3 regions of the Arthrobacter sp. UKPF54-2 genome follow, and region 3 is predicted to be linked to each of the others. Evidence: riboswitches for the same ligand, from Rfam matches in the RefSeq annotation. Region 3 holds a riboswitch; each other region holds the start of a gene.
The links. A riboswitch is a leader RNA that binds a small molecule or an ion and turns the genes downstream of it on or off. The one in region 3 is predicted to bind S-adenosylmethionine.
Positions count from the first base shown of each region.

Region 1: linked by a shared signal. The riboswitch ahead of E7Y32_RS06545 (DUF1737 domain-containing protein) and the one ahead of E7Y32_RS00305 (bifunctional o-acetylhomoserine/o-acetylserine sulfhydrylase) in region 3 are both predicted to bind S-adenosylmethionine.
Region 2: linked by a shared signal. The riboswitch ahead of E7Y32_RS10930 (aminotransferase class V-fold PLP-dependent enzyme) and the one ahead of E7Y32_RS00305 (bifunctional o-acetylhomoserine/o-acetylserine sulfhydrylase) in region 3 are both predicted to bind S-adenosylmethionine.

Region 1 is NZ_CP040174.1:1,442,784-1,448,502, forward strand. It holds gene E7Y32_RS06525 (UDP-N-acetylglucosamine 1-carboxyvinyltransferase) at 1-1,217, shown strand, start outside; gene E7Y32_RS06530 (glutamate--cysteine ligase) at 1,281-2,498, shown strand; gene E7Y32_RS06535 (O-succinylhomoserine sulfhydrylase) at 2,495-3,703, opposite strand; gene E7Y32_RS06540 (rhodanese-like domain-containing protein) at 3,704-4,114, opposite strand; gene E7Y32_RS06545 (DUF1737 domain-containing protein) at 4,111-4,395, opposite strand; SAM riboswitch class IV at 4,433-4,546, opposite strand; gene E7Y32_RS06550 (aminodeoxychorismate lyase) at 4,632-5,588, opposite strand; gene cls (cardiolipin synthase) at 5,682-5,719, shown strand, end outside.
Region 2 is NZ_CP040174.1:2,375,578-2,381,296, forward strand. It holds gene E7Y32_RS10930 (aminotransferase class V-fold PLP-dependent enzyme) at 1-1,360, opposite strand, end outside; SAM riboswitch class IV at 1,395-1,508, opposite strand; gene hisN (histidinol-phosphatase) at 1,598-2,410, opposite strand; gene E7Y32_RS10940 (ribosome small subunit-dependent GTPase A) at 2,492-3,607, opposite strand; gene aroA (3-phosphoshikimate 1-carboxyvinyltransferase) at 3,591-4,994, opposite strand; gene E7Y32_RS10950 (DoxX family protein) at 5,002-5,550, opposite strand.
Region 3 is NZ_CP040174.1:62,776-68,494, reverse strand. It holds gene E7Y32_RS00330 (phenylacetate--CoA ligase family protein) at 1-768, shown strand, start outside; gene E7Y32_RS00325 (histidine phosphatase family protein) at 809-1,465, opposite strand; gene E7Y32_RS00320 (CPBP family intramembrane glutamic endopeptidase) at 1,546-2,337, shown strand; gene E7Y32_RS00315 (isopenicillin N synthase family dioxygenase) at 2,524-3,498, shown strand; gene E7Y32_RS00310 (VOC family protein) at 3,647-4,285, opposite strand; SAM riboswitch class IV at 4,508-4,623, shown strand; gene E7Y32_RS00305 (bifunctional o-acetylhomoserine/o-acetylserine sulfhydrylase) at 4,686-5,719, shown strand, end outside.

The DNA.
Region 1 (5,719 bases), 1.4 Mb from region 3:
GCCTGATCAACCGCGGCACCACGGTGCTGCGCCGGCTGGCCCGGATCGAGGAGGTCAACCGGATCGTCGAGGTCCTGACCAGCATCGGCGTCGAATGCACCTGGCTCAACGCCAACGACCTGCAGATCCGCCGCCCGGCCGTGCTGGACCTGGACTCGATGGACGTCGAGGCGGCCCGCCGCACCCGGAGCGTCATCATGCTCCTGGGCCCGCTGCTCGATGAGTCCACCGAATACCGGCTGCCCTACGCCGGCGGCTGCGACCTCGGCACCCGTACCGTGGAGCCGCACATGCAGGCCCTGCGCCAGTTCGGCCTCAGCGTGGACGCGAAATCGGGCTTCTACAGCGTGCAGGCGCCGCCCTCGGACGGCCACGACCGCTCCTTCGTGCTGAGCGAACGCGGCGACACCGTCACCGAGAACGCCATCATGGCCGCCGCCCACCGCCGCGGCACCACGATCATCCGCAACGCCAGCCCGAACTACATGGTCCAGGACCTCTGCTTCTACCTGCAGATGCTGGGCGTGGAGATCGACGGCGTGGGCACCACCACGCTGAAGATCGTCGGCCGCCCGTCGATCGAGGCCGACATCGAGTACTTCCCGTCGGAGGACCCGATCGAGGCGATGAGCCTGATCACCGCCGGCATCGTGACCAACTCCGAGGTCACCATCCGCCGGGTCCCGATCGAGTTCATGGAGATCGAACTCGCGACGCTCGAGCAGATGGGCCAGCGGCTGGAGGTGTCCGCCGAATACGTCGCCCGGAACGGCCGCACCCGGCTGGTGGACGTCACCACCCAGCCCTCGGAGCTGCGGGCGCCGGAGGACAAGATCCACCCGATGCCCTTCCCCGGGCTGAACATCGACAACCTGCCGTTCTTCGCCGTGATCGCCGCCAACGCCCACGGCCAGACCATGATCCACGACTGGGTCTACGAGAACCGGGCCATCTACCTGACCGAGCTGAACAAGCTCGGCGCCCAGGTCCAGCTCCTGGATCCGCACCGGATCTACGTCAACGGGCCCACCAAGTGGCGGGCCGCCGAGGTAGGCTGCCCGCCGGCCCTCCGCCCGGCGGCCTGCCTGCTGCTGGCCATGCTGGCGGCCCGCGGCGTGTCCGAGCTGCGCAACATCTACGTGATCGAGCGCGGCTATGAGGACCTGGCCGAACGGCTCAACACGATCGGCGCCAAGATCGAGTACTTCCAGGACTGAACTCTCTGATGCCCGGCCGTTGGGGGTAGCGCGACGGGGGAGGTGCTGGCGGACAATGGTTCCATGCGCACCTTTGGCGTTGAGGAGGAACTGCTGATCGTGGATCCCGCCACCGGGGTCCCGTTGGCGCTGGCCGACGCGCTGCTGGGCGGTCTGAAGCCGGCCGCCGCCGGGGCGGCGGCGGCCGCGGCCACGGAGCCCGCCCACGACGATTCGGGGTACAGCTTCGAGCTCAAGCTGGAGCAGATCGAAACCCAGACGCTGCCCTGCCTGGAGTACGGCGCCCTGCTCCGGCAGATCCGGCAGGCCCGGGCTTTCACCGACCGGGCCGCCCGGGCGCACGGCGCCCGGGTGGCGGCCCTGGCCACGTCGCCGCTGGCCTCCGTTACGCACACCACGCCCAACCCGCGCTACGCCACTATGCAGAAGCGTTTCGGCCTCACCGTGCAGGAGCAGCTGACCTGCGGGTTCCACGTCCACACGTTTGTGGAGTCCCCGGAGGAGGCGGTGGCGGTGCTGGACCGGATCCGGGACAAGCTCGCCGTGCTGATCGCACTCAGCGCCAACTCGCCCTACTGGAACGGCACGGAGACCGGGTTCGAAAGCTACCGGACGCAGGCGTGGAACCGCTGGCCGGGGTCCGGGCCCACCATGATCTTCGGCAGCCTGCCGGTTTACCGCCGGGTGGTGAATCGGCTGGTGGACACCGGCGTGCTGATGGACGAGGGGATGGTCTACTTCGATTCGCGGCTGTGCCGGCACCACCCCACCGTGGAGGTCCGGGTCGCCGACGTCTGCCTGCGGGCCGAGGATGCGGCGCTGATCGCCGTCCTGGTGCGGGCGCTGGTCGAGACGGCGGCCCGGGAATGGGACGACGGCGTCGACCCCGCCCCGGTGCCGACGCTGCTGCTGCGGATGGCCGCCTGGCAGGCCAGCAACTGCGGGCTGCGCGGGCAGCTGCTGGACTTCGGAACCTTCACCCCCGCCCCGGCCGCCGAGGTGGTGCATGCCCTGGTGGACTTCCTGGCCCCCGTGCTGGCGGAGCAGGGCGAACTGGACCTGGCGCGCCGCGGTGTCAACCGGATCCTGGCGGACGGCACGGGGTCGGAGCAACAGCGGCAGGCGCTCAGCGCCCCGGGCCGGGAGACCCCCGCCGACGACGCCGGGCTGGCCGCCGTCGTCGCCCACGCGGTGCGGGTCTCCACACGCGGCGCGGAGACTGAGGAGATGGAGGGCGCGGCGGAACCGGCCCCCACACTGTCCCGGGTCCGCCGGAGCTAAACCTGCTTGAGTGCGTGCCCGAGGTCCAGGATCAGGTCCTCCACGTCTTCCAGGCCCACCGACAACCGCACCACGCCGTCGCTCAGCCCGATCGCCGCGCGGCCCTCCGGGCCCATGGCACGGTGCGTCGTGGTGGCCGGATGGGTGATCAGCGACTTGGAGTCGCCCAGGTTGTTGGAGATGTCGATGATCCTCAGCGCGTCCAGCAGCGCGAAGGCGGCCTCTTTCGCCGAACGCCCCGGGGAGGGGGACAGCTCGAAGGTCAGCACGGTGCCGCCGGCCTTCATCTGCCGGGCGGCGAGTTCGTGCTGCGGGTGGGAGGGCAGCAGCGGGTACTTGACCCAGCTGACCGCGGGCTGCTCCTCAAGCCAGCCGGCCAGCCGCAGCGCGGAGGCGGAGGAGTGGTTCACCCGAAGGCCCATGGTCTCCAGGCCCTTGGTGAGTACCCAGGCGTTGAAGGCGGAGAGTGCCGGTCCGGTGTGGCGCATCAGCTGCTTGACCGGGCCCTCGATGAACTCTTTGGTGCCCAGGATCGCGCCGCCGAGCACCCGGCCCTGGCCGTCGATGTGTTTGGTGCCGGAGTAGACGATCACGTCCGCGCCGAGGTCGCCGCAGCGCTGCAGCAGCGGGGTGGCAAAAACATTGTCGACGACGACCGTCGCGCCGGCGGCGTGGGCCAGCCCGCTCACCGCGGCGATGTCCACGATTTCCTGCATCGGGTTCGAGGGGGATTCGAAGAAGACCGCCGTCGTCGGCTCCGAGAGCGCGGCGCGCCACTGCTCCAGGTCCGGGCCGTCGACAAAGACGGTCTCCACACCCCAGCGGGGAAGGATCTCGTTGAGGATCACAAAACAGGAGCCGAACAGCGAGCGGGCCGCGACCACCCGGTCGCCGGCGGCCAGCAGCGCCCCGAGCGCGGTGAACACCGCGGACATGCCCGAGGCGGTCGCGAAGCATGCCTCGGTGCCCTCGAGCAGCCGGAGCCGCTCCTGGAACGTGGCCACCGAGGGGTTGCCGTAGCGGGAGTAGACAAAGCGCTCGTCCTCGCCGGTGAAGGCACGCTCCGCCGCTGCCGCGGATTCGTAGACGAAGCCGGAGTTCAGGAAGATCGGCTCGGTGGTCTCCTGGAAACCGGTGCGGTCCAGCCCGCCGCGGACGGCCTGGGTATCCGGGCTCCAGCCCTGGGCGTCGGGATTGAAGCCCACTTAGTGCTTTCCGGGGTTGGTGGGGAGGCCGCGGTTCTTCCAGCCATTCACGGTGCGGGCGCCGGAGGCGTCCGGTTCGCCCTCGAAGCCCTCCAGGACGTTGTAGGCGGTGAAGCCGGCGGCCGTGGCGGCGGTGGCTGCCGCCACGGAACGCGCGCCGGAGCGGCACAGGAAGATGAGGTCGGCGCCGTCGTGGTCCGGTAGTTGCGCCCGCAGCTGGTCCAGGAACTGCCGGTTGGGGTACCCACCGGCCAACGTCCACTGGATGAACAGCGGCTCCCGGCGTCCGCCCGCGGTGTCGGGGACGCCAATGTGCGCCCACTCGCCCTCGGTCCGGACGTCCACCAGGACAGCGCCGGCCGCAAGCCGTTCCCAGGCCTCCTGCGGGGTCAAGTCTCCGGCGTAGCTCACGCGTGGCCTTCGCCCTCGAACTCGACGGCGTCGAGTTCGTCCACGGCGTTCGCGACGGCCGCGTCGGCGCTGGCGATCGCGGCGGGCAGCACCACGGCCTGCGCCACAATGACGGTGCTGCCGTTGAAGGTGGCGGAGGGGCTGCCATGCAGGACGTAGCCTTCGGCCAGCGCGGCGGACACGCGCTCGCAAAAGGCGCGGTCGTCGGGGCCCGTGAACAGGCGGTAAGCCAGCTTCTCCTCGGCGCCGGCGGGGGACGATGCGGTTGCTGTATCAGGCACAGCGGGGGCGGACGCGTCAGGCACGACGGATCTCCTTCTTTCACGCTTGCAGCTCGAATTTCGATATGCCGAGTATTCACCTGAGGCACCCCGCCGCGAAAGGGAGGGTTGCCGACCGGCCAGTCAGGGCTTGGCGCCGGGTCTCATTACTCACCAAAAACGTAACACCCGCGACGCCGGCCCGCAGAGCCGCCGTCGTCATGTTAAGTAACCGGACCCGCGCCGGCGCCTGGACCTTACTCGATCGTGGCGTACAGCGCGTTCAGCTCGGCCGTCAGCTGCCGGCGCAGTTCGGGTGTTCCGATTTCCTTGCCGTCGATGTGGTTTACCGGCGCAAGGAGCCGGATGCTGGAGATGAGCCACACGGCGTCGGCGTCGTAGAGGTCGGCGGGTACCAGCGGGCCGTAGCCCAGTTCCCAGCCGGCGGCCTTGGCCGCGGTGAACAGGGCGCCCTGCGAGGTGCCGGGAAGGATGCCGCTGTCCAGCTGCGGGGTGATCAGCCGGCGCACGGTGCGGACCCCGCCCGCGCCGTCGTCGGAAGTCTCCAGGTGCGCCAGCAGGACGGTCGACGTCGGGCCCTCCAGCACCCTGCCGTCGGCGGAGGTGAAGATGACGTCGTCCGCGCCCTGGTGGTGGGCGTAGCGGAGCGCCGCCATGTTCACGGCGTAGGACAGGGTCTTGGCGCCCAGCAGCAGCCACGGCGCGCGTTCGCCGACCTCGCTGTCATAGCCGCGGTCGAGCAGGAGGACGTCGATGCCGCTCTCGCGCTGCTGGCGCCCGGCGGCCGGGGGCGGGGAGGCCTGGACCCAGCAGGTGGGGGTGGCGGCGCCTTCGACGCCGCGGGTGGCGAGGAGTTTCACCACCAGTTCGTCTGTCCCGTCGGCGTCGCCGCCGGACCGGCTGCGGAACTCGCTGATCGCGGTCCCGATCGCGCGGCGCCAGGCGTCCTCGGCCGGGATTTCCAGCTCCAGTGCCCGGGCGGAGCCGGCCAGCCGGCTCAGGTGGGCCTGCAGCTTCCGCGGCGTACCGCCCACCGCCAGCAGCGACTCGAAGACGCCGTCGCCGCGGGTGGCCCCTTGGTCCGTGGCCATCAGTTGCGGCCGGGACGAGTCGGCGATCCGGCCGTTCTCGTGCGCGGGATCGAGGAACACCAGCACCGTGGCGGGGGCGGGAACAGAGGCGGAGGCAGTCATGCCTTCAGCTTAGTGCGGCCCGCGGCGGGATAAGCTGTGCGGGTTGCCCGTTCCGGAACTGTTCCGCGGGTCTGGAGCTTGAGGGGTACGCCTGTGCTGTGGCCGTTTCCGCTGACCGGGATATTGCCGTC
Region 2 (5,719 bases), 1.2 Mb from region 3:
TGCCCGGCGTGTTGGGCGCCCAGTGCGGGTAGCTGCGGGTGTCGTTGGCCGGGACCCAGCGGCCGGCGTCCACAACGTAGTCCCAGCCCAGGCCGCTGCGCCGCAGTTTCTGGAGTCCGGCGAGCAGCCGCTGCGCGTCGTCGAGCCGGGAGCCGAGGCCGAAGCTGGCGCGGAGCGAGCCGGCGGGCAGGCCGAGGCGCTTCAGCAGCGGGTGCGCGCAGAAGCGGCCGTCGCGCAGGCCGATGCCGTGCTCGGCGGACAGGTACGCGGCGACCAGGCCGGCGTCGTAGCCCGCAACCGAGAAGTTCACGACGCCGATCGTGCCCGGACCCTCGCCGCGGGCCGTGTCCTCGAAGATGTGGTGGACGCTCACGCCGTCGATCCGCTCAAGTCCTTCGACGAGGAAGGACCGGATGGCGTCCTCGTGGGCATGCCACTGCTGCTCGTCGAGGGCGGCGATGACTTCGGTGGCGCGGGCCAGCGCGGCGGCGCCCAAGACGTTGGGGGAACCGCCCTCGTGGCGGGCCGGGCCGGTGGTCCAGCTGACCGCGTCGAGCCGGGCGTCCCGCACGGCGCCGCCCCCGGCGAGGTGCGGTGTGCCGGCGTCGAGCCAGTCAGGGCGGCCGACCAGCACGCCGGCACCGAAGGGGGCGTAGAGCTTGTGCCCGGAGAAGGCGAGGTAGTCGACGTCGTCCGCGGTGATGTCGATGCGGCGGTGCGGGGCCAGCTGGGCGGCGTCGACGGCGATCCGGGCGCCGTATTCGTGCGCTAGTGCGGTGAGTTCACGGATCGGCAGGATTTCGCCGGTGACGTTGGAGGCGCCGGTGACGGCGAGCAGGCTCACGCCGCCGTGGGCGAGTTCCTCCCGCAGCCGCGCCAGCGTGCCGGCCAGGGTGCGGGCGGCGACGACGCTGCGGTGCGGGACGTTTTGCCAGGGCAGCAGGTTGGCGTGGTGCTCGATGTCGAGGTACAGCACCTCGCCGGTGTGCCGGCCCCTGGCGACGGGTAGGCAGCCGGCGAGCAGGTTCAGCGAGTCGGTGGTGTTCCGGGTGAAGATCACCGAGTCGTCCGGGCGGCCGCCGACGAAGCCGCGGACGATGTTCCGGGCGTTTTCGTAGACCGAGGTGCTGAGCTGGGAGGCGTAGCCGGCGCCGCGGTGGACGCTGGCGTAGTAGGGCAGGATCTCGTTCAGGTAGGCGGAGACCACGGACAGCGCCGGGGCGGAGGCGCCGTAGTCCAGGTTGGCGTAGCGGACGTGGCCGCCCTGGATCAGCGGGGCAAGGATTTCGGCGCCGGAGACCGCGGACAGCGGCCGGCGGGCAGCAACGGCGGGACGGGCAGGGGTGGTGGCAGTCGTCATGGGACCTCGCTCGGAAAGGACCCCGCTCACAGGGGATCCGCGCTTGCCGGGTCCGCTCCGGACCGGCCAGGTCGTCACCCGGGGCACCCCGCCGCGAATGGAGGGTTGCCGGCCAGCAAACCGGGGTTTCGCGCTGGCACTCGTGACCTGCTTCGAGCCTAGGACATGGCCCTCCGCACCGAAAAGGGAGGCCGGAATATGAAGCGCAGTGTTACGGCCGGCCTGGAGCGGGAGCGCCTAGAGCAGGTCGTCGAGGTCCGGGTTGAGGCGCTTGAGGACTTCCGAGTGCAGGATCGAGTTGGTGGCCAGGGCGTTGCCGCCGAAGGGGCCGTCCTCGCCCTCCAGCGAGGTGAAGCGGCCGCCGGCTTCGGTGACGATCGGCACCAGCGCTGCCATGTCGTAGAGGTTGAGTTCCGGCTCGCAGGCGATGTCGACGGCGCCTTCGGCCACCAGGCAGTAGGACCAGAAGTCGCCGTAGGCGCGCGTGCGCCAGACTTCCTCGGTGAGGCCGAGGAACTCGTCCAGGTTGCCACGCTGCTTCCAGCCGCCCAGGGAAGAGTAGGACAGGGACGCGTCCGAGAGCTGGGAGACGTTGGAGACTTTCAGCCGGGTGGCCGCGGCCAGGGAACGGCCCGTGTAGGCCCCGGCGCCCTTGGCCGCCCACCAGCGCTTGCCCAGGGCGGGGGCGCTGACGACGCCGACCACGGGCTCGCCCTCGTCGACGAGGGCGATCAGGGTGGCCCAGACGGGGACGCCGCGGACGAAGTTCTTGGTGCCGTCGATCGGATCGATGATCCAGCGGCGGGAGCCGTGGCCGGTGCTGCCGAATTCCTCGCCGAGGACGGCATCGCGCGGGCGGGAACGGGACAGCTGGCCGCGGATGGATTCCTCGGCGGCCTTGTCGGCGTCGGTGACGGGGGTCAGGTCCGGCTTCGTCTCGATCCGAAGGTCGAGCGCCTTGAAGCGGCTCATGGTCTGGGAATCTACGGAATCTGCCAGTACATGGGCAAGGCGCAGGTCATCGTTGTAGCTCGAAGCGGGTTGGCTCATGGTTCCAAGCTACCGGCAAAACCCGCCGGAGACCGGGAGGCCACGTCGCCGCCCGCCGAGGAGGCCCTGTCAGGAGGCCCGCTAGGAGACGCTGCCGAGTTCCTTGGTTTCCTGCGCCTCAAGCCGGGGGTCGGTGCCGAGCAGCCGGCGCAGCGACGCGAGCCGGGCCGGGCCGGACGGGCCGGCGTGGCCGCCCTGCACCCAGGCGTCCACCCCGCAGTTGACGGCGGCGGAGTCATGTTTGCAGCCGCGGTCGCAGTCTTCGGTGCCGGGCGCCAGGTCGGGGAAGGACCGCAGGATCCGGTCCGGGTCCACGTGGGCCAGGCCGAACGACCGGATTCCGGGGGTGTCGATGATCCAGCTGCCGGCGGGCGCGCCGTTGACTTTCAGCGCCAGCGCGGAGGAGGAGGTGTGGCGGCCGCGGCCGGTGACGGCGTTGACCCCGCCGGTGGCGCGTTCGGCCCCGGTCAGGGCGTTGACCATGGTGGATTTTCCGACGCCGGAGTGGCCGAGCATCACGGTGACTTTGCCGTCGAGGTGGGCGCGGAGCTCGGAGACAGCGGCCTTGTCCAGCCGGGCGGAGAGCCCGTCATCGGACCGGGCGTCGATGCCGGAGGCCGCCGAATCCGCGGTCTTGGAGATGATCACCGGGAAGTCAAGGTGCTGGTAGTTGGCGAGGAGCTCGGCGGGATCCTTGACGTCGGCCTTGGTGACGAGCAGCAGCGGCTCGATGCCGGCGTCGTACGCGGCCACGAGCGCGCGGTCGATGAACCCGGTGCGCGGTTCAGGGTTGGCGGCGGCCACGACGACGACGAGCTGGTCGGCGTTGGCGACGACGGCGCGTTCGATCGGGTCGGTGTCGTCGGCGCTGCGGCGCAGCAGCGTCCGGCGGTCCTGGATCTTGACCAGTCGCGCGAGGGTGTCGGGTTCGCCGCTGACGTTGCCGACCAGGGAGACGAAGTCGCCGGCCACCACGGGGTTGCGGCGCAGTTCCCGGGCCCGCGCCGCGATGATCTTGCGTTCGTCCACGGTGCCTTCGCCGACGACGGCGGTGTACCGCCCGCGGTCAACGGTGATGATCCGGCCGGTGACGGCGTCGTCGTGGCTGGGCCGGTCCTTGGTGCGGGGCCGGGTGCCCTTTTTGTTGGGGCGGATCCGGACGTCGGACTCGTCCCAGGAGTCAGTGCTGCGTGCCACCGTCGGCGTCCTTTTCTGCAGTGGTTCCCTGCGCCAGCATGGCTTCCCAGAGCTGCGGGAAGTCGGGCATGGTTTTGGCCGTGGTGCCGATGTCCTCGACCTCGACGCCGGGCACGGCCAGGCCAAGGATGGCGCCCGCGGTGGCCATGCGGTGGTCGGCGTAGCTGTGCACGACGCCGCCGTGCAGGGCGGCGGGGCGGATGATGAGGCCGTCGGCGGTCTCTTCGGCGTCGCCGCCGAGCCGGGTGATTTCCGCGACGAGGGCGGCGAGCCGGTCCGTTTCGTGGCCGCGGAGGTGGGCGATGCCGCTCAGCCGCGACGGGCCGGCGGCCAGGGCGCAGAGGGCCGCGACGGTGGGGGCAAGCTCGCTGGTCTGGTCGAAGTCACCGCCCTTGATCTCGGGCCCTCCGGCGACGGTCAGGGTGCCGCCCTCCAGCGTCACCGTCGCGCCCATCGCCGCCAGGATCCCGCGCCAGAGGTCACCGACCTGCGTGGTTTCTGCCGGCCAGTTGGGGATCCGCACGGTGCCGCCGGTGGCGAGGGCGGCCGCGAGGAACGGCCCGGCGTTGGAGAGGTCCTGTTCGATCCGCTGGTCAAAGGCCCGGATCGGGCCGGGGGAGACCATCCAGTGGTTCGGGACGGAGTCATCCACCGCGACGCCGACGCCGCGGAGCGCTGCCACCGTCATGTCGATGTGGTCAAGGCTCGGCACGGGCTCGCCCGGGTTCTCGGTGCTGCGGTGCTCCAGGTGCAGGCCCTCGGTGAAGCGGGCGCCCGCCAGCAGCAGGGCGGAAACAAACTGGGACGAGGCGCTGGCGTCGATGACGAGGTGGCCGCCGCGGACCTCCCCGGTGCCGCGGACGGTGAACGGCAGGGACGACGCCGGGCCGCCGTCGGGGGCGGTGACCGCGACGCCAAGTCCGGCCAGGGCCTCGATGATGGTGCCCATCGGACGTTTGCGGGCGTGCGGGTCGCCGTCGAAACGCGATTCGCCGCGCCGCAGGGCGGCCAGCGGCGGCACAAAGCGCATGACCGTTCCGGCGAGGCCGCAGTCAATCACGGCGTCCGTGGCCACCGCGCCGCCGGCGATCGGGCTGATCTCAAGGTCCGGGCCGAAGGCACCGTCCCCGGGCACCTCCGTGATGGTGGCCCCCAGGTGCCGCAGGGCCTGGACCATCAGGGCGGAGTCCCGCGAGTGCAACGGGGCGCGCAGCCGGGAAGGTCCGTCCGCGAGGGCGGCGAGCACCAGGTACCGGTTGGTCAGGGACTTGGAGCCCGGAACGGTGACGGTGGCGTCAACGGGGCGCTCCGCGAAGGGCGCACGCCAGTGCGGACCGCCGCCGGCCGGAAGGGATGAGGCTGCCGCGGTGGGGGTGGTGCCAGTCATTGACGCTCTAGGCTCCGACCGCGTGGTCGACGGCCTTGCGGACCGCCTTGTCGGCCTTCTTCAGCTTCTTGCCGGTGGTCTTGCGCGCGTCGGCGGCGAGATGGGCGGTGGTCTTCCGTGCATCGGCGGCGAGGTGCTCGGCGCGCCAGGCCAGGCTCGGCTTGCCATCGGTGTCCACGGAAGCCAGCAGCACGCCGCCGGTCAGGGTGACGTTCTTCAGCAGCTGCTTGCGGCGGGCGTCGCGGGCCTCCTTGGAGGAGATGTCCGCGCTGCGCCATTCCACGTACGCGTTGAGCGCCGAGATGGCGGCCAGCACGGTGGCGGCGAGGCGGGCGGACTTGCCGAGGGCGAAGAGGACGCCGGCGCCCACCTGGGTGCCGCCGATCACGCGGGCCAGGACCTTCTCATTGGTCTGGAACGGGAGCGACTCGGCGGCGCGGCGCAGCAGGGGAGAGAGCTGCGTCGCAGTGTCATCCGCATTCCGTAGCTTGTCCATGCCTGCGAGCACGAAACTGGAGGCGAGCATGGGGCGGGCAAGAAAGCGGACAAAGGACATGAATTTCCTCCTGGATGGACGAACCGCGGACGCTGTGCGGGAGAACCGGTTCTAGTCTTGCACTTTTGCGGAATATTTGCCCGTTGCGCAGGGTTGTGCAAAGAGTCGAGATACGAGTCGAGGAAGGCGGAAATTTGGTCCTGGTGAAGGAATCCGGGCTGCTGGAAGC
Region 3 (5,719 bases):
GCCTTCGACCCGGCCCTTGTGGTGGGCTACCCCAGCGCACTCGAACTGCTGGCCGGGGAGCAGGATGCGGGAAGGCTGCACATCCGACCCGTGATCGTGGAGTCCAGCGGCGAATCCCTGGGCGACCGGCAGCGCCTGGCCGCGGCGCTGGGCGGGGCCGTGCACAACGTCTACGCCGCCTCCGAGTTCACCCCGATCGCCCTGGACTGCCCCCGCGGCTGGCTGCACGTCAACAGCGACTGGGTCATCCTCGAGCCGGTCGAGGCGGACTACCGGCCCACCCCCGCCGGGCAGCCGTCCCACACGGTGCTGCTCACCAACCTCGCCAACCGGGTCCAGCCGCTGATCCGCTACGACCTCGGCGACTCCGTGGTTGCCCGGGGCGGACCCTGCGAGTGCGGCAACCCGCTGCCCGCCATCCGGGTGGCCGGCCGGCACGACGACGTCCTGCACCTGGAGGACGGACGCGGCGCCACGGTGAGTGTGCTGCCACTGGCCATCACCGCCCCGGTGGACGACGCGCCGGGAGTGCACCGCTGCCAGCTGGTCCAGACCGGGCCCGCGACCCTGCGGGTGCGGCTCCAGCCGGAGCCCGGCGCCTCGGCGGGCGCGGTATGGCAGGACGTGGCGGCGAAGCTGGCCGGTTTCCTGGCCGGCCAGGGCCTGGCGAACGTGGAGCTGGTCCGTGCGGAGGAGGCACCGGAAGAGAGCGGGCCAAGCGGAAAGTTCCACCAGGTGATCGCCCTCAAGGAGCCCCCGGCGGGCTAGGACGCCGTCGGCTGGAGGGCTTTGGTCTAGGAAACTCCGGCTAGAAGAACATCGGCGGCGCGTCGAGCACGGTCTCGTCCACCCGGCGCTCCTCCCACTGGCTGAACGGCTTGTCCAGTTCGTACTTGCCCTCCGCGGAGCGCAGCAGGGTGCGGATCTCGGCGTTGTCCGGGTTGTTCAGCGACTCGAAGTACTCCACCGACCAGTGGAACCAGCGCATGCAGAACAGCCGCATGGTCAGGCCGTGGGTCACGAACAAAGCGTTGGGCGCGTAGCTGGGCTTGGACCAGTGCCGGTACAGGGTCTCCATAAAGGAGGAGATCCGGTCGTAGACGTCGGAGCCGGACTCGCCCTCGCGGAAACGATAGAAGAAGTGCCCGTAGGCGTTGCGGAGCTCCTTCTGGTCCTCGATGTCGCCGGCGATCTGGAAGTTTGCCCAGTCCTGCTCACGCAGCCGGGGCTCCTCGATCACGCGCTCGGTGAGCGGGCCCAGCTTCAGGGCCTCCAGGGTCTGGTAGGCGCGCAGGTAGGGGGAGACGTAGACGCACACCTGCTGGCCGTCCAGCTGGCGCCGGAGCTGCTCGCCGGCGGCCGTGGCCTGCTCGACGCCGAGCGGGGTCAGCGGGATGCGGTAGTCGGGCACCCGGTTGTAGATGGAGGTGTCGGCATTGGCGGCGGACTGGCCATGCCGGATCATGAAGATTCTCCCGGGCGCGCTCACAGCCCAAGCATAGGCACGTGCAGTCAACATCCGGGAACGGCAGGCAAGATATAGGCATGTTGGTTCCCTCCCGCCGTCGGCTGCGGCTTGAAGTCTGGATCGTCCTGGGGCTTTCCCTCGGGCAGTCGGCGGTGTACTCGGTGGTGCAGCTGCTGGACAAAATGACCAGGGCGCCGCTGGCGCAGGGGACCTCGACGCTGAACCGCTCGCAGAGCAGCCGCGAATACTTCGACCTCACCTACCAGCTGCTGGACATCCTGTTCGCCCTGGTCCCCGTGGTGCTGGTGATCTACTTCCTCACCGAACACCGGCCCGCCGACCCGGCCGGGGGCACTTTCAGAGGCGGCACCGGTGCCTCGGCGTTCCGGAAACTCGGCTTCAACTTCGCCCGGCCCGGCAAGGACCTGCTCCAGGGCCTGGGCCTGGCCGCGCTGATCGGGATCCCCTCGCTGGGCCTCTACGCGGCCGGCCGCGCGCTGGGGATCACGACGGCGATCATCCCCAGCGCGCTGGACTCCTACTGGTGGACGGTGCCGGTCCTCATCCTGTCCGCGATCCGGCACGGGATCGTGGAGGAAGTGATTGTGGTGGGCTACCTGCTGGACCGGCTGGGCAAGTTCGGCTGGGGCATGCCGCTGGCGATCTTCGCCAGTTCCATGCTCCGCGGCAGCTACCACCTGTACCAGGGCTTCGGGCCCTTCATCGGCAACGCCGTCATGGGCGTCATCTTCGCGCTCATCTATACAAAGACGCGCCGGGTGATGCCCCTGGTGATCGCGCATGCGCTGCTGGACATCGTGGCCTTCGTCGGCTTCAGCCTGTTCGGCGAGGCAATCGGCCTGGGCTAGCGCGCGGGCACCGCCGGAGACCTCCAGGGGGCCGCAAGCAGAATGACTTATTTCGACACGAGACTCTCTCCGCAGCGGCCCGGTCCGTAACATTGGAGTTGTTACAGGCTCCGGCTTGCCAAACCCGCTGCAAAGGACTATGAGACGTTGACGCTCGAATCACTCCCCGTGTTGGATTTCTCCCGCTTGAGCGCAAGCCCGGACGAGGCCGCCCGGTTCCGGGATGACTTGCGCGACGCCATGCACGACGTCGGATTCATCTACCTGGCCGGCCACGGCATCCCGCAGGAACTCACCGACGCAATGCTCGATATCTCCCGCCGCTTCTTCGACCTGCCAGAGGACCAGAAGCTGGCGATCGAGAACGTGCACAGCCCCCAGTTCCGCGGCTACACCCGCGTCGGCGGCGAAATCACCGACGGCGCCATCGACTGGCGCGAGCAGATCGACATCGGCGTCGAACGCGACGCCGTCGAGCCCCGACCCGGCGTCGCCGACTACTGGAGGCTGGAGGGGCCGAACCTCTGGCCGGAGAACCTGCCCGAGATGCGCGGGATCGTCACCGAATGGACCGAGCGGCTCAGCGCCATTTCCCTGGACCTGCTGCGGGCGCTCGCCCTCTCCCTTGGGGCGCCCGAGGACACCTTCGACGCCGCGTTTGCCGCCCAGGCGTTCCCGATGCTCAAGATCGTGCGCTACCCGGGCGAATCCGATCCCGAACCCAAGCAGGGCGTCGGATCCCACCGCGACGGCGGAGTGTTGACCCTGCTCCTGGTCGAGCCCGGCAAGGGCGGACTCCAGGTCGAATACCAGGGCCAGTGGATCGACGCGCCCCAGGTGCCCGGAACGTTTGTGGTCAACATCGGCGAGATGCTCGAACTGGCCACCAACGGCTACCTCAAGGCGACCCTGCACCGGGTGATCTCCCCGCTGCGCGGCACCGACCGGATCTCCCTGCCGTTCTTCTACAACCCGGCCCTCGATGCGACCATGCCCCGGCTCGCTGTCAGCCCGGAGTTCCAGGCCAAGGCCCGCGGTCTCTCGGTGGACCCGACGAACAGCCCGATCCTGGAGACCTACGGGGACAACGCCCTGCGCTACCGGCTCCGCGCCCACCCCAACGTCGTCGAGGCCCACCACCCGGACCTGCTCAAGGCCTGAGGACGAGCGGCCCGCCAAAAACCCGGCCGCGCCCCGGGGTCGCATGAGGGGCGTCCACGGCGCCCAGGGGCTTAAGAGAATTCGGCCGCCAGCGGTGGGTGGCATCATTGGCACCCGCTGCTGGCGGCCGAAGTGTTGGCAGGAAACGTCAGATCGTGACGGCTCCGGAATCGGTTTCAAAGGTGACGGACAGGATCCCCGGCGTTCCGTGCGGAGCCAGCCAGTTCACGTCCACGTCCTCCAGCGGCTTCTCCACCGGTTCGCCCAGCCACTCGGTGACGCGTTCGGCCGAGCCGGCGATGGTGAGCGCGGACATCTTGACGTTGCTCGCGTAGGCGTTGGACGGGTGCAGTTCCGGATCGCCCTCCCACTTGAGCATGTAGGGTACCTGCGGGTCGGCGATCAGGCCCAGGATGCCGATCTGCTTCCAGATGAGTTCGCGGCCGTCCGGAAACTTGCGGTTGCCGTTGACGGCGGAGCGGCCCAGGCGTTCCTCGAAGGGGGCGAGGTCGTCCACCTCGACGCACCAGCCCATCCAGCCGCCGCCGGCTGCCGAGCGGGCACGCACGGCCTGGCCAAACGGCGCCTTGTCCGAGGCGGGGTGGTCCAGGACCTCCACAACCTCCAGGTACTTGTGCCCGGCGAGCGGGATAATCATGTTGCGGGTCCCGAATCGGGGGTGTACCCCGCCCTTGACGGCTTCGACGCCGAGGGCGGACGCAATACGTTCGGTGGTGGCCGCGAGGCCATCTTGTTCACAGGCGTAAGAGACGTGATCCATGCGCATGCCCTCATCTTGGCACTTTGTGATGGAGCTCTCAGCTTAGGGTCGCCTAACCATCGTAGGATGTCATTTTCGTGCGCTGGGTGGGCGCCCGATCCGCCCGGAATGCCGGCGGTTCCGCGGCGTCGGCGGGAGGTCCGCGGACACTCGGTGCCCCCGGCCGCCCGCTTTCATATTCGTCACAAAGCTATCCAGCGGCCGGGGCGGGTTCCTAGACTGAAGCCAGGTCATGAGCGCCAGCATCGAGCCCCGGCTTGCTGGCCGGCAACCCTCCTAACGCGGTGGGGTGCCCCGGGTGAAGACCTGGCCCTCCGGCGCCCGCCGGACGGCAAGCGCGGCGCCAGCGCCGGTCCGGCCCTCCGGGGGCAGGTCGGTGCGTGCCCAGTCCCGCAGGAGCACTTCAATGTCAAACGCCTGGTCCTTTGAAACCCGTCAGATCCACGCCGGCCAGGAGCCGGACGCCGCCACCGGCGCCCGGTCGCTGCCGATCTACCAGACGACGTCGTTCGTCTTCCCCAGCGCCGAAAGCGCCGCCAACCGGTTCGCGCTCGCCGAACTCGCCCCCATCTACACCCGGATCGGCAATCCCACCCAGGACGCTGTGGAGCAGCGGGTCGCGAGCCTCGAAGGCGGCCTCGGCGCGCTCCTGCTCAGCTCCGGCCAGGCTGCGGAGACCTTCGCGATCCTCAACATCGCCGAGGCCGGGGACCACGTCGTGGCCAGCCCCAGCCTGTACGGCGGCACCTACAACCTGCTGGCCCACACGCTGAAGAAGTTCGGCATCTCCGTGACGTTCGTGGAGGACCCGGACAACCTGGCGCAGTGGCGCGATGCCGTGCAGCCGAACACCAAACTGTTCTTCGGCGAGGTGGTCTCCAACCCCCGCCAGGACGTGCTGGACATCGAGGGCATCGCGCAGGTGGCCCATCAGGCCGGGGTGCCGCTGATCGTGGACAACACCCTCTCCACCCCGTACCTCATCCGGCCGATCGAGTGGGGCGCCGACATTGTGGTCCACTCGGCCACCAAGTACCTCGGCGGCCACGGAACTGCGATCGCCGGCGTGATTGTGGACTCCGGCAACTTCGACTTCGGCAAGGACCCGGAACGTTTCCCCGGCTTCAACACCCCGGACCCCACCTACAACGGCCTGGTCTACGCCCCGGACCTCGGGGCGGACGGGGCGCTCGGGGCGAACCTGTCCTACATCCTCAAGGCAAGGGTCCAGCTGCTGCGCGACCTCGGCTCGGCCGTGTCCCCGTTCAATGCCTTCCTCATCGCCCAGGGCCTCGAGACCCTGAGCCTGCGGGTGGAACGGCACGTCGCCAACGCCTCCCGGGTGGCCGAATGGCTGGAAGCCAGGGACGACGTCGAATCCGTCGCCTACGCGGGGCTGCCGTCCAGCCCCTGGTACGAGCGCGGCCGCAAGTACGGGCC